Linked DNA regions of Gloeobacter violaceus PCC 7421. Each later gene encodes a partner of the first gene's protein in a complex. Links are inferred from orthologs where the notes say so. Each region holds a gene or a part of one and is shown on either strand. Other genes may lie near its edges.

The links. Proteins that work in one complex are often made in the same cells at the same time.
Region 2: the proteins of prmC (region 1) and prfA are in contact, whole or in part, in a crystal structure (PDB 2B3T), measured with the Escherichia coli proteins. The link is inferred for Gloeobacter violaceus PCC 7421 from one-to-one orthologs.

What each region holds. Positions count from the first base shown.
Region 1 is NC_005125.1:1,859,241-1,863,754, reverse strand. What follows is about bases 1,062-3,956. They hold prmC (peptide chain release factor N(5)-glutamine methyltransferase), read right to left. Parts: upstream 2,992-3,956; coding sequence 2,131-2,991; downstream 1,062-2,130. Other genes in these bases: GLL_RS09090 (Tic22 family protein), read right to left, coding at 3,916-3,956; GLL_RS09095 (Tic22 family protein), read right to left, coding at 3,002-3,820; infC (translation initiation factor IF-3), read left to right, coding at 1,560-2,159; GLL_RS09110 (alpha/beta hydrolase), read right to left, coding at 1,062-1,457. In the rest of the region: GLL_RS09115 (TIGR00300 family protein), read right to left, coding at 1-572; more of GLL_RS09110, read right to left, coding at 636-1,061; more of GLL_RS09090, read right to left, coding at 3,957-4,514. UniProt on the Escherichia coli protein: Methylates the class 1 translation termination release factors RF1/PrfA and RF2/PrfB on the glutamine residue of the universally conserved GGQ motif, i.e. on 'Gln-235' in RF1 and on 'Gln-252' in RF2.
Region 2 is NC_005125.1:4,645,060-4,649,524, reverse strand. What follows is about bases 481-3,326. They hold prfA (peptide chain release factor 1), read right to left. Parts: upstream 2,528-3,326; coding sequence 1,433-2,527; downstream 481-1,432. Other genes in these bases: rplM (50S ribosomal protein L13), read right to left, coding at 3,261-3,326; rpsI (30S ribosomal protein S9), read right to left, coding at 2,863-3,264; rpmE (50S ribosomal protein L31), read right to left, coding at 2,624-2,848; era (GTPase Era), read right to left, coding at 522-1,436; GLL_RS22765 (M20/M25/M40 family metallo-hydrolase), read left to right, coding at 481-586. Outside these bases: more of GLL_RS22765, read left to right, coding at 1-480; more of rplM, read right to left, coding at 3,327-3,719; GLL_RS22735 (BolA family protein), read right to left, coding at 3,804-4,067; GLL_RS22730 (Ycf51 family protein), read left to right, coding at 4,161-4,465. UniProt on the Escherichia coli protein: Peptide chain release factor 1 directs the termination of translation in response to the peptide chain termination codons UAG and UAA.

The DNA of each region.
Region 1 (4,514 bases):
GTATCGTCGAAGGCGGGCGGGTAGTAGAGCAAATAGCCGTCCGACAGCGGACAAAAGCAGGTGTCAAGGTGGTAAAAGCGCTCGTCCACCAACCGCAGTGAGAGCACTTCGATGTCGAGGTACTTGGCCAGGTACGGGTGCGACTCCAGCGACGAGCGAAACCCGTAGCCCGCCCACAGCCAGCGGCCCTCTCGATCGAGCAGCGCGTCGCCCGCCCCTTCGAAGGCGATCTTGGTGGGCAGCTCGCAGACCACATAGCCCTGCGCCTCGAACCATTCGCGAAAGTGGGGCTCCTCCCCCTGGCGCTCCGGGTGGAAGAACCGGCTCAGCACGACATTCTTGTCGAGCACCAGCCCGGCGTTGGCGGTAAAGACCATGTCCGGCCAGCCGGGGGCAGGCTCGACCAGCTGCACATCGGCGAGCTCGTCCAGGATCTTGTGCAGTCCCTCCCACTGGCGGGCCGCCTCTTCGCGCGAGGAGCGGTGAACGTTGCCCTCCATCCAGGGGTTGATGATGTAGTCCACCTCGTAGTGGGTGGGCGAGCACATCAGATAGCGCAATCCGGAACGCATAGATCCTCATCGGGCCAGACCTCGCCTATTTTAAGCCAGAGGTGTACCCGCGCCCCGCCGATGTTACGGGAGGGCCGCAATCCAGTCCGCAATCGCCCGGACAGCTTGCGGATCCACCGGCAGATCCGCCGTCAAATTTTCGGTAGGAGATCGCCAGCCGTCGGCGCGCACCAGCCAGTGATCGAGTCCGCTCAGCAGCAAGCGCACCGCTCCATCCACCTGGCTGGCCAGCCGCGCCGACTCGGCGGGCGGGAAGACCCAATCGCGCTCCCCCTGCACCGCCAGCAACGGTACCCGAATCTGCATCCCGGCGGGCAAAAACGACTTGCGCCGGCCATACTCGGCCTGCACCCGCGCGAGCGCCTGCCATTGATCGGCAGGGGGAAGAGCGGCCATCGCTTTGGACGCCTCCGAGCGAAAGCCCATCAATTCGCTCACGGGGCTGATGGGCGGGGCGATAAGCACCACGCCCCGCAGTCGCTCCGGCCCCAGGCGGCTTGCCGCCACCGCCGCGAGCGTGCAGCCGATGGCGTGGCCCAGCAGCACGGGCCGCCCGCCCAACTCCGCAAAGCGACCGGCCGCAAGCTCGACGAGGGCCACAAAATCGTCGAGGGCCGCCTGCGGCCCGACAAATTCACCGCCGCTGCGCCCCACCCCGCGTCCCTCGCTGCGCAAAGAGGCGATCCGGCGCCCGGCAAGTCCCGCGGCGATCTGGGCGAGCGGAGCGAAGCCGACGTCGGTGTCGTTGCCGTCGCGATCGCCAAGGCCCGTCGCCGGTGCAAAGATCACCCCGGCCACCGGGGTGTCGGGGGCGACCAATTCGCCCCCCAGCACGGTGCCGTCCGCCAGGGCAATTTCGATTTCAAAGGCGTCAAAGGGTCTCAAGGCCTGGATTCCGTTGGTTTGAGCAACTTGACAGGGCAGGTTGGAAAACTTACCCTAATAGTATCAACACCCAAATTTCCAATCCAATTGCGGCCTGGGCAAATGCTCTGGCTTGCTTTGTTTTTTGGAAGATTTTCTCGCCTGGAGGCTCCTCAAAGATTGGTCATTAAGAAGCGCTCTGACCGGGGTCAAGCCAACCTCCCCATGATCAACGAGCGGATCCGCTTTCCGAAGATCCGCGCCATCGACGCCGATGGCACCCAGTTGGGGATCATGCACCCGCGCGATGCCCTGCGCATTGCCGAGGAACGCAATCTCGATCTGGTGGTAGTCAGCGAAGACGCCCAGCCGCCGGTCTGCCGGATCATGGATTATGGTAAATACAAATTCGAGCAAGAGAAACGGGCCAAAGAAGCGCGCAAGAAACAGCACACCGCCGACGTCAAAGAAGTCAAGATGCGCTATACGATTGGCGAGCACGATTACCAGGTGCGTCTGCGCGATACGATCCGCTTTCTCAAAGACGGCGACAAGGTCAAAGCGACCATCATGTTCCGGGGCCGCGAGATCCAGCATGCCAATCTGGCCAAAGATTTGCTCATGCAGCTTGCCGCCGACTCCGCCGAGATCGGCGAGGTGCAGCAGGAGCCCTCGGTGGAGGGGCGCAACATGATTATGATCCTCTCGCCCAAGCGTACGTAACCACGATGCGTTCGATCCCCGCCCAGTCGCGCACCGTGCGGATACAGCCGTAGCGACTGTCGCGGGCCAATAGTTGCACTACCGTCGGGCCCTGACCCGCCATCACTTCGAGAGCGAGGATGCCGCCCGGCCGCAGATGCCGGGCGGCATCGGCAATAATCTGCCGGACTGCATCAAGACCGTCTGAACCGCCGTCGAGAGCCGAGAGCGGTTCGTGCAGGCGCACCTCGGGCATCAGTGCGGCAATTTCAGCGCTCGGGATGTAGGGCGGGTTGCTCAACACGGCATCGAAGGGCTGCGTGGGCAAAGGTACAAACCAGTTGCCCCGCAGCAAATGCACCTGTTCAGAAAGCCCGTAGCGCTCGATATTGGCTCCTGCCACCACGAGAGCCGCCTCCGAAGCGTCCACCGCCCAGACGGTGGCTCCCGGTAGGGCGCGGGCCACGGCGACGGCGATTGCCCCGGAACCGGTGCCCAAATCCACCACCCGCGCCCCGGCGCAGGAGCGGCAAAAATCGACGGCAACATCCACCAGCGCCTCGCTCTCCGGTCGGGGAATGAGCACCGCAGGGTTCACCTGCAATTGCAGATCGCGCCAGTGGGCGGTGCCCAGCAGGTACTGCAGCGGCATCGCTTCTTCGATACGCCGACGCCAAAGGGCGGCGAGCTTTTCGCGGTGTGCTTCGAGTGCTTGTGGCCCGCCAAGGCGTACCCGCAGCCGGTCGAGACCTGTGACCGCTTCGATCAGGTAGTCGATTTCGGCCGCATCAATGTCGTGAACCCGGGCCTCGGCCAGGGCTTGCTCCCGCCAACCGTCGGCCGGCTGTCTCACCGCCGCAGCGCTACGGCTTCGGGGCGGAAGAAGCCGGGGTCACCGAAGCCGGGGCCGCACCCGGAGCGGCAGCCTTCTTCAGCGACTGCACGTACTCCACCGCCTTGAATGAAGGCACGAAGGTCAGCTTGTTGAATTCGGTGTCGTTCTTGCCTTCGAGCATGTTGCCCACCACCGCGTCGAGGGGAGCGACCTCGATATTCATCTGCTTGGCCAGTTCCGGCTTGGAGCGCTTGATCTGATCGACGTTGCGTTCGAGATCGTCTTTGTCGAAGAACAGCGGCACGTACTGCTTGTTGTCCTTTTCGAAGGTGACAAAACCTTTGGCCTTGGTCTTCTCGTCGGTACCCATGGCGTAGAAAACCGGGATGCCCGGGAAGTCCTTGGTCTTGGGGTCGACCTTCTTGGCCAGATCAAGGGCGGCGGTGACCGTCTTGGGGTCGGATTGGAATTGGAAATTGACTTTGTTCTCTTTTTTCTTCTGTTCTTCTTTGGCCGCCTTAAAGGCTTGCCCGAGGCTAATCACACCGATTTGCGATTCTTTGGCGGCTTTGTCGTTGCTCTTTTGGAGATTGCCGTAGGCCTCCTTGGCCGCGTTCTGGTCCAGGAACAGCCAGAGGATGGAGGTGTCCTTTTTTGTCTTGTCGTCTTTAACGGTGACGATGAGGGGGTTGCCCTTGGTATCGGCGATCAAGAAGACCGGGACGGAATCGAGCTTTTTGATCACCTCGTCCTCGGGGATCGCCCGGGCGGGCGTGCAGGTCATCAGCGAAGTCAGGAAGGCGGCGAAGCCCAACGCGGCGACTCTCTGCAGTGAACGTTGTTGCATGATGCTCCAGGGAATGTATAGGTTGTCTGAACGACGAGCCGACAGCAGCCCTTGTCATCCTAGTGCAAGACGGCAAAACCGGGAACGGGGTTCCTCTATTTGGGTTTGGCGTCCTTCTGGACGGTCTTGGCATAATCGAGGGCGTCTTTGGCCGGAACGAAAGTGATCTTCTGCGAGTCGTTGTCGTTTTTGCCGTTCAATATCGTGCCGACGATCGAATCGAGGGTGGTCGCTTCGACGGAGAGGTTCTTGGGCAGATCGGAGCGCACTTTACGCAGCTCAAGCAGGTTACGCTGCAGGTCCACCTCCGAGAAAAACATCGGCAGGTACTCCTGACCGTCGCGCTTGAGCGTCAGAATACCGTTGCCCGAGCCACCGGAAAGAAAGAACACCGGCACCCCTTGAAACATCTTGAAGTTGGGATCCTTTTTGCGGAAGAACTCGGTAGCATACTCGACGCTTTTGGGACTGCTCAGAAACTGAAAGCGCACCTTGGCGCTCTGTTTCTTTTGTTCGTCTTTGGCGACTTTGTAGGCCTGGCCGAGGCTGGTGATTGCTACCCGGTAGGTCTTGTTCTTGTCGGGGTTCTGGGTCTTTACCACCTGCATCGCCTGTTTGGCCAGGGCCGGGTCCAGGTAGAAGTTCAAGACCGCCGTGTTCTTGTCGTTTTTGGGAACCAGCAGCAGCGGGGTGT
Region 2 (4,465 bases), 2.8 Mb from region 1 along the record:
GCGCTCGGTCGTGTTTCTGGCCGTCTGCGGCGAGGAAAAGGGGCTGCTCGGCTCGAAGTTCTTTGCCAACCGCCCGACGATGAGGCCGCTCGTGGCCAATTTCAACATGGACATGTTCCTGCCCATCCACCCGCTCACGCGCCTGACGGCGCTGGGCCTCGAAGAATCGAACCTGGCGCAGCCTTTGCGCGAGTCGGCCGGGCAAGTCGGCGTGACAGTCATCAGCGACCCGGAGCCCAACCGCAACAGCTTCGTGCGCTCCGATCAGTACAGTTTCATCCGCACCGGCGTGCCGGCTCTGGCTTTCAAGTTCGGCTACGAAAAGGGTTCGGCCGAGGAGAAACTTCAAAAAGCGTGGCTGACGACCCGCTACCACGCCCCGTCGGACGACATCAACCAACCGGTGGACCTCGAAGCCGCCGCCAAATTCAACCGGATCATCGAAGGACTGTTGGTGCGAGTCGCCAACCAGTCGGAGCGTCCCGAGTGGAACGCAGCGAGCTTCTTTAAACGCTTCGCCCTCACTGCTCCCGGCGGTACCCCAAATCCCGCAGCGTCGAGTCGGACTGGCGCCAACGCTCCTTGACCTTCACAAATAGCTGCAAGTAAATCTGGTGGCCCACCAGTTTCTGCATTTGGTGGCGGGCACCGGTGCCGATTGCCTTGAGCATCTGACCGCCCTTGCCAATCAAAATAATCTTCTGGGAATCCCGCTCTACCATGATCGTGGCGAGCACGCGGGTGAGAGTTTCGCCTTCTTCGACTTTGTCGATCACCACTGCCACCGAATGGGGTACTTCCTCGCGGGTAGCAAGCAGCACCTGTTCGCGGACGAGTTCGCCCATGATGAACCGCTCGGGTTGATCGGTGAACAGATCCGGCGGGTAGTAGTACGGCCCTTCGGGCAGGCTTGAAATAATGCTCTCCATTAGAGGTTCAATCCCGGAACCTTTGAGGGCCGAAATTTCGTAGAACACCAGTTCCGGGTCGAACAGCTTGCGGTAACTCTCGCGGATAGGTTCCACCTGATTTCGAGAGCGGCGATCGACTTTGTTGAGCACCGGCCAGACAGGCGCTTTGCTCCCTTTGAGGCTCTCGGCAATGAACCGGTCGCCCGCCCCGGCTTCCACCGAGCCATCGACGACCAAGACAATCCCGTCAGCGGATCCCGCTGCGCTGCGGGCATTGTGAACCAGCACTTCGCCCAGACGGTGCTGAGGCTTATGGATCCCTGGTGTATCTACCAGAATGATCTGAGCGGTGGGCAATGTGAGAATGCCCCGCAGGCGGTTGCGGGTCGTCTGGGCAGTTGGGGAGACGATAGCGACTTTCTCGCCCACCAGCCGGTTGACCAGCGTCGATTTGCCGACGTTGGGGCGGCCGACGATGGCGACAAAACCCGAGCGAAAGCCCGGCGGCGCTTCGGGGATAATCATCCGCTGCTGCGGGCCAGTTCCGCGAGTTGTTCGCGCTGGGCGGCAGCGATGGCCGATTGGATGAGCGTTTCGATTTCGCCCTCAATGGCGGTGTTGAGGGTGAAGTTCTGGCTCAGGCGGTGGTCGGTCACCCGGTTGTCTTTGTAGTTGTAGGTGCGGATTTTTTCAGATCGATCGCCGGTACCGACCTGGGAACGACGCAGCCCGGAGACCTGCTCGTGCTGCTCGCGCTGTTTGATGTCGTAGAGCTTGACGCGCAGAATCTGCATGGCGCGCGCTTTATTTTGCAACTGCGAGCGCTCCTCCTGGCAGTGGATATGGATGCCGGAGGGCTTGTGGACCAGATGCACCGCCGTTTCTACCTTGTTGACGTTCTGACCGCCCGCACCGCCCGAACGGGTCGTGGTGATCTCGATGTCGTTGGGATTGATCTCGACGTCCACTTCTTCGACCTCGGGCATGATCGCGACCGTGGCCGTGGAAGTATGCACGCGCCCCTGGGTCTCGGTGACCGGCACGCGCTGGACACGGTGGACCCCCGCTTCGAATTTGAGCTTGGAATACACGCTCTCGCCGCGAATTTCGAGGATCACTTCTTTGAAGCCGCCCATCTCGGCGGGCGATTCGCTGGCAAGCTTCACCGACCAGCCCTGGCCCTCCGCGTAGCGGATGTACATGCGCATCAGGTCGCCCGCGAAGATAGCCGCCTCATCACCGCCTGTCCCAGCCCGAATTTCGAGCATGACGTTCTTGTCGTCATTGGGATCGCGCGGCAACAGCAGCAGCGTAATCTCGTCTTCGAGCCGGGCGATGCGCTCCTCGAGGCCGGTGTGCTCCTCTTCGGCCAGTTCGCGCAACTCGGGATCTTGCTCGTCGCGAATCATCTGGCGAACGGCGTTGCGTTCTGCACACAGCCGCTGCCAATGGTCGTAGGCTTCGACCGTACGCTCCAGGCCCGCGCGCATGCGCACGATGCGCAGCATCTCCTGGGGGTTGCTTGCCAGGCTTGGGTCGCCTAGGCGAGTAGTCAAATCGTTATAGGTTCGCTCGATGTCGTTGAGCTTTTGAACCATTAAATCGGGACTGGCCATGGGTGTGCTCCTCCGCAAATCAAAGTGTGCTGTCGATCGGTCAACAGGCAGCGACGCTAATGGAACGGCAGAGGAGCACAACGGTACATGGCGGCTTTAGCGCTTGGTGCGGGGCTGGACATTGCCGTACTTCTTGAGGAAGCGATCGACGCGGCCCTCGGCGTCGACGATTTTCTGCTGCCCGGTAAAAAAGGGATGGCAGTTGGCGCAAATCTCGACGTTGGTGACGCCGGGTTTGGTGGAACGGGTCTCGTAAATGGCACCGCAACCACAGACGATGCGGGCCTCCTCGTAGCGAGGATGAATACCGGCCTTGGGCATGGGATTTGCCTCTGCTAGCGCTTGGAGAATTGAGGGGCTTTGCGGGCCTTCTTCAGGCCGTACTTGCGACGCTCCTTGGCGCGGGGATCGCGGCTGAGATAACCCTCGACCTTGAGGGGCCGACGGTTGTCCGGGGACAACTCGCACAGCGCCCGGGCAATCCCCAGGCGAATGGCACCGGCCTGGCCGGCCACGCCGCCACCGGACGCGTTCACTATAATATTGTACTGATTTTCGAGGCCCAACGTCTCTAGCGGCGCCTTCGCCAGGCTCATCAGCGGCTGACGGAAGTGCAGGTACTCATCGCCCGGTCGACCGTTGATCACCAGTTCGCCGCTTCCCGGCACGAGGCGCACGCGGGCGATGGCGCACTTGCGGCGGCCGGTGCCCCAATAGACGGCTGCATTTTGACTCACGAGTGACCTCCAAGGACCGTGCTCAGGTCGAAGACTTCGGGTTTTTGGGCGGCGTGGGGATGGGCTGGCCCCTTGTAGACTTTTAACTTGGTAAATTGCTGGCGGCCGAGGCGGGTGTGGGGAAGCATGCCCCAGATGGCCTTCTCGACGATGCGCTCGGGCAAGCGCGCCTGCAGATGGCTGAAGGTCTCGACTTTCATGCCGCCGGGGCGGCCGGAACTGCGGCGATAAAGCTTCTGGCTGGACTTTTTGCCGGTTACTTCGACTTTTTCGGCGTTGACGACGATCACAAAGTCGCCGGTGTCGAGGTGGGGCGTGAAGTTGGGGCGATGCTTGCCCCGAATGAGATTGGCGACGACACTCGCCAGCCGCCCAAGGTGTTGCCCGGCGGCATCTACCACCAGCCAGCGACGCTCAATTTCGTCAACTGCGGGGAGAAATGTCTTAGCTGTCACGGTCAATGGCTCCTGTGGTGCCGTTGCGCACACAAATTAGAATTATACACAATTAACCCGATTTCTCAAAAACCGGTGAGAAGGCTAGAGTTCGACCTGCACCGAGGCGCGCCGCCACTGCTCGGGGGTGTAGGTGCGCAGAGCCAAGGCGTGGATACGACCGTCGTCGATGTAATTTTGCACGCTCTGGTAGACCAGTTTGTGCTGCTTGATCATCGTGAGGCCGGCGAAGCGCTCCGAGACGACCATGGCCTGAAAATGGTCGCCGGTGCCGGTGAAATCCTGCACCTCGACGGAGGCGTCGGGAAAGGTCTGGAGGATGAGGGCGCGCACGTCTTCTGTGTCCATCGAAGCCGACCTGTAGCTGCCCTTTTATTGTTATCCCAACAAACGCCGTTTTTTGGACGATCATGATAACGGCGATTGGGACAGGCAAAGCGCGTGGGCGAGTTTTTTACACAGGTGGGCAATATCCTCGGGATCGTCACCATCCTGGCGGCGGCAGTGACCCTGGTGGCCTGGCTGACCAAGCAGAAATGGCGCTTTCGGGCCTTCGGCACCACCGCGTTTCTGGTCGTGCTCACCTCAGGGGTCTGGACCCTCGCCATCCTGCCTTCGATCGTCCGCCCAAAGGTGCCGGGAGCCGAAAAATTCAGCATCGTTTTCGACCGGGGGGCGAACCGGGCGGTGATCGTCGTCGCTCCCACCATCACTGTGGCGGCGCTCGCCACCACGCTGCGCCAGGC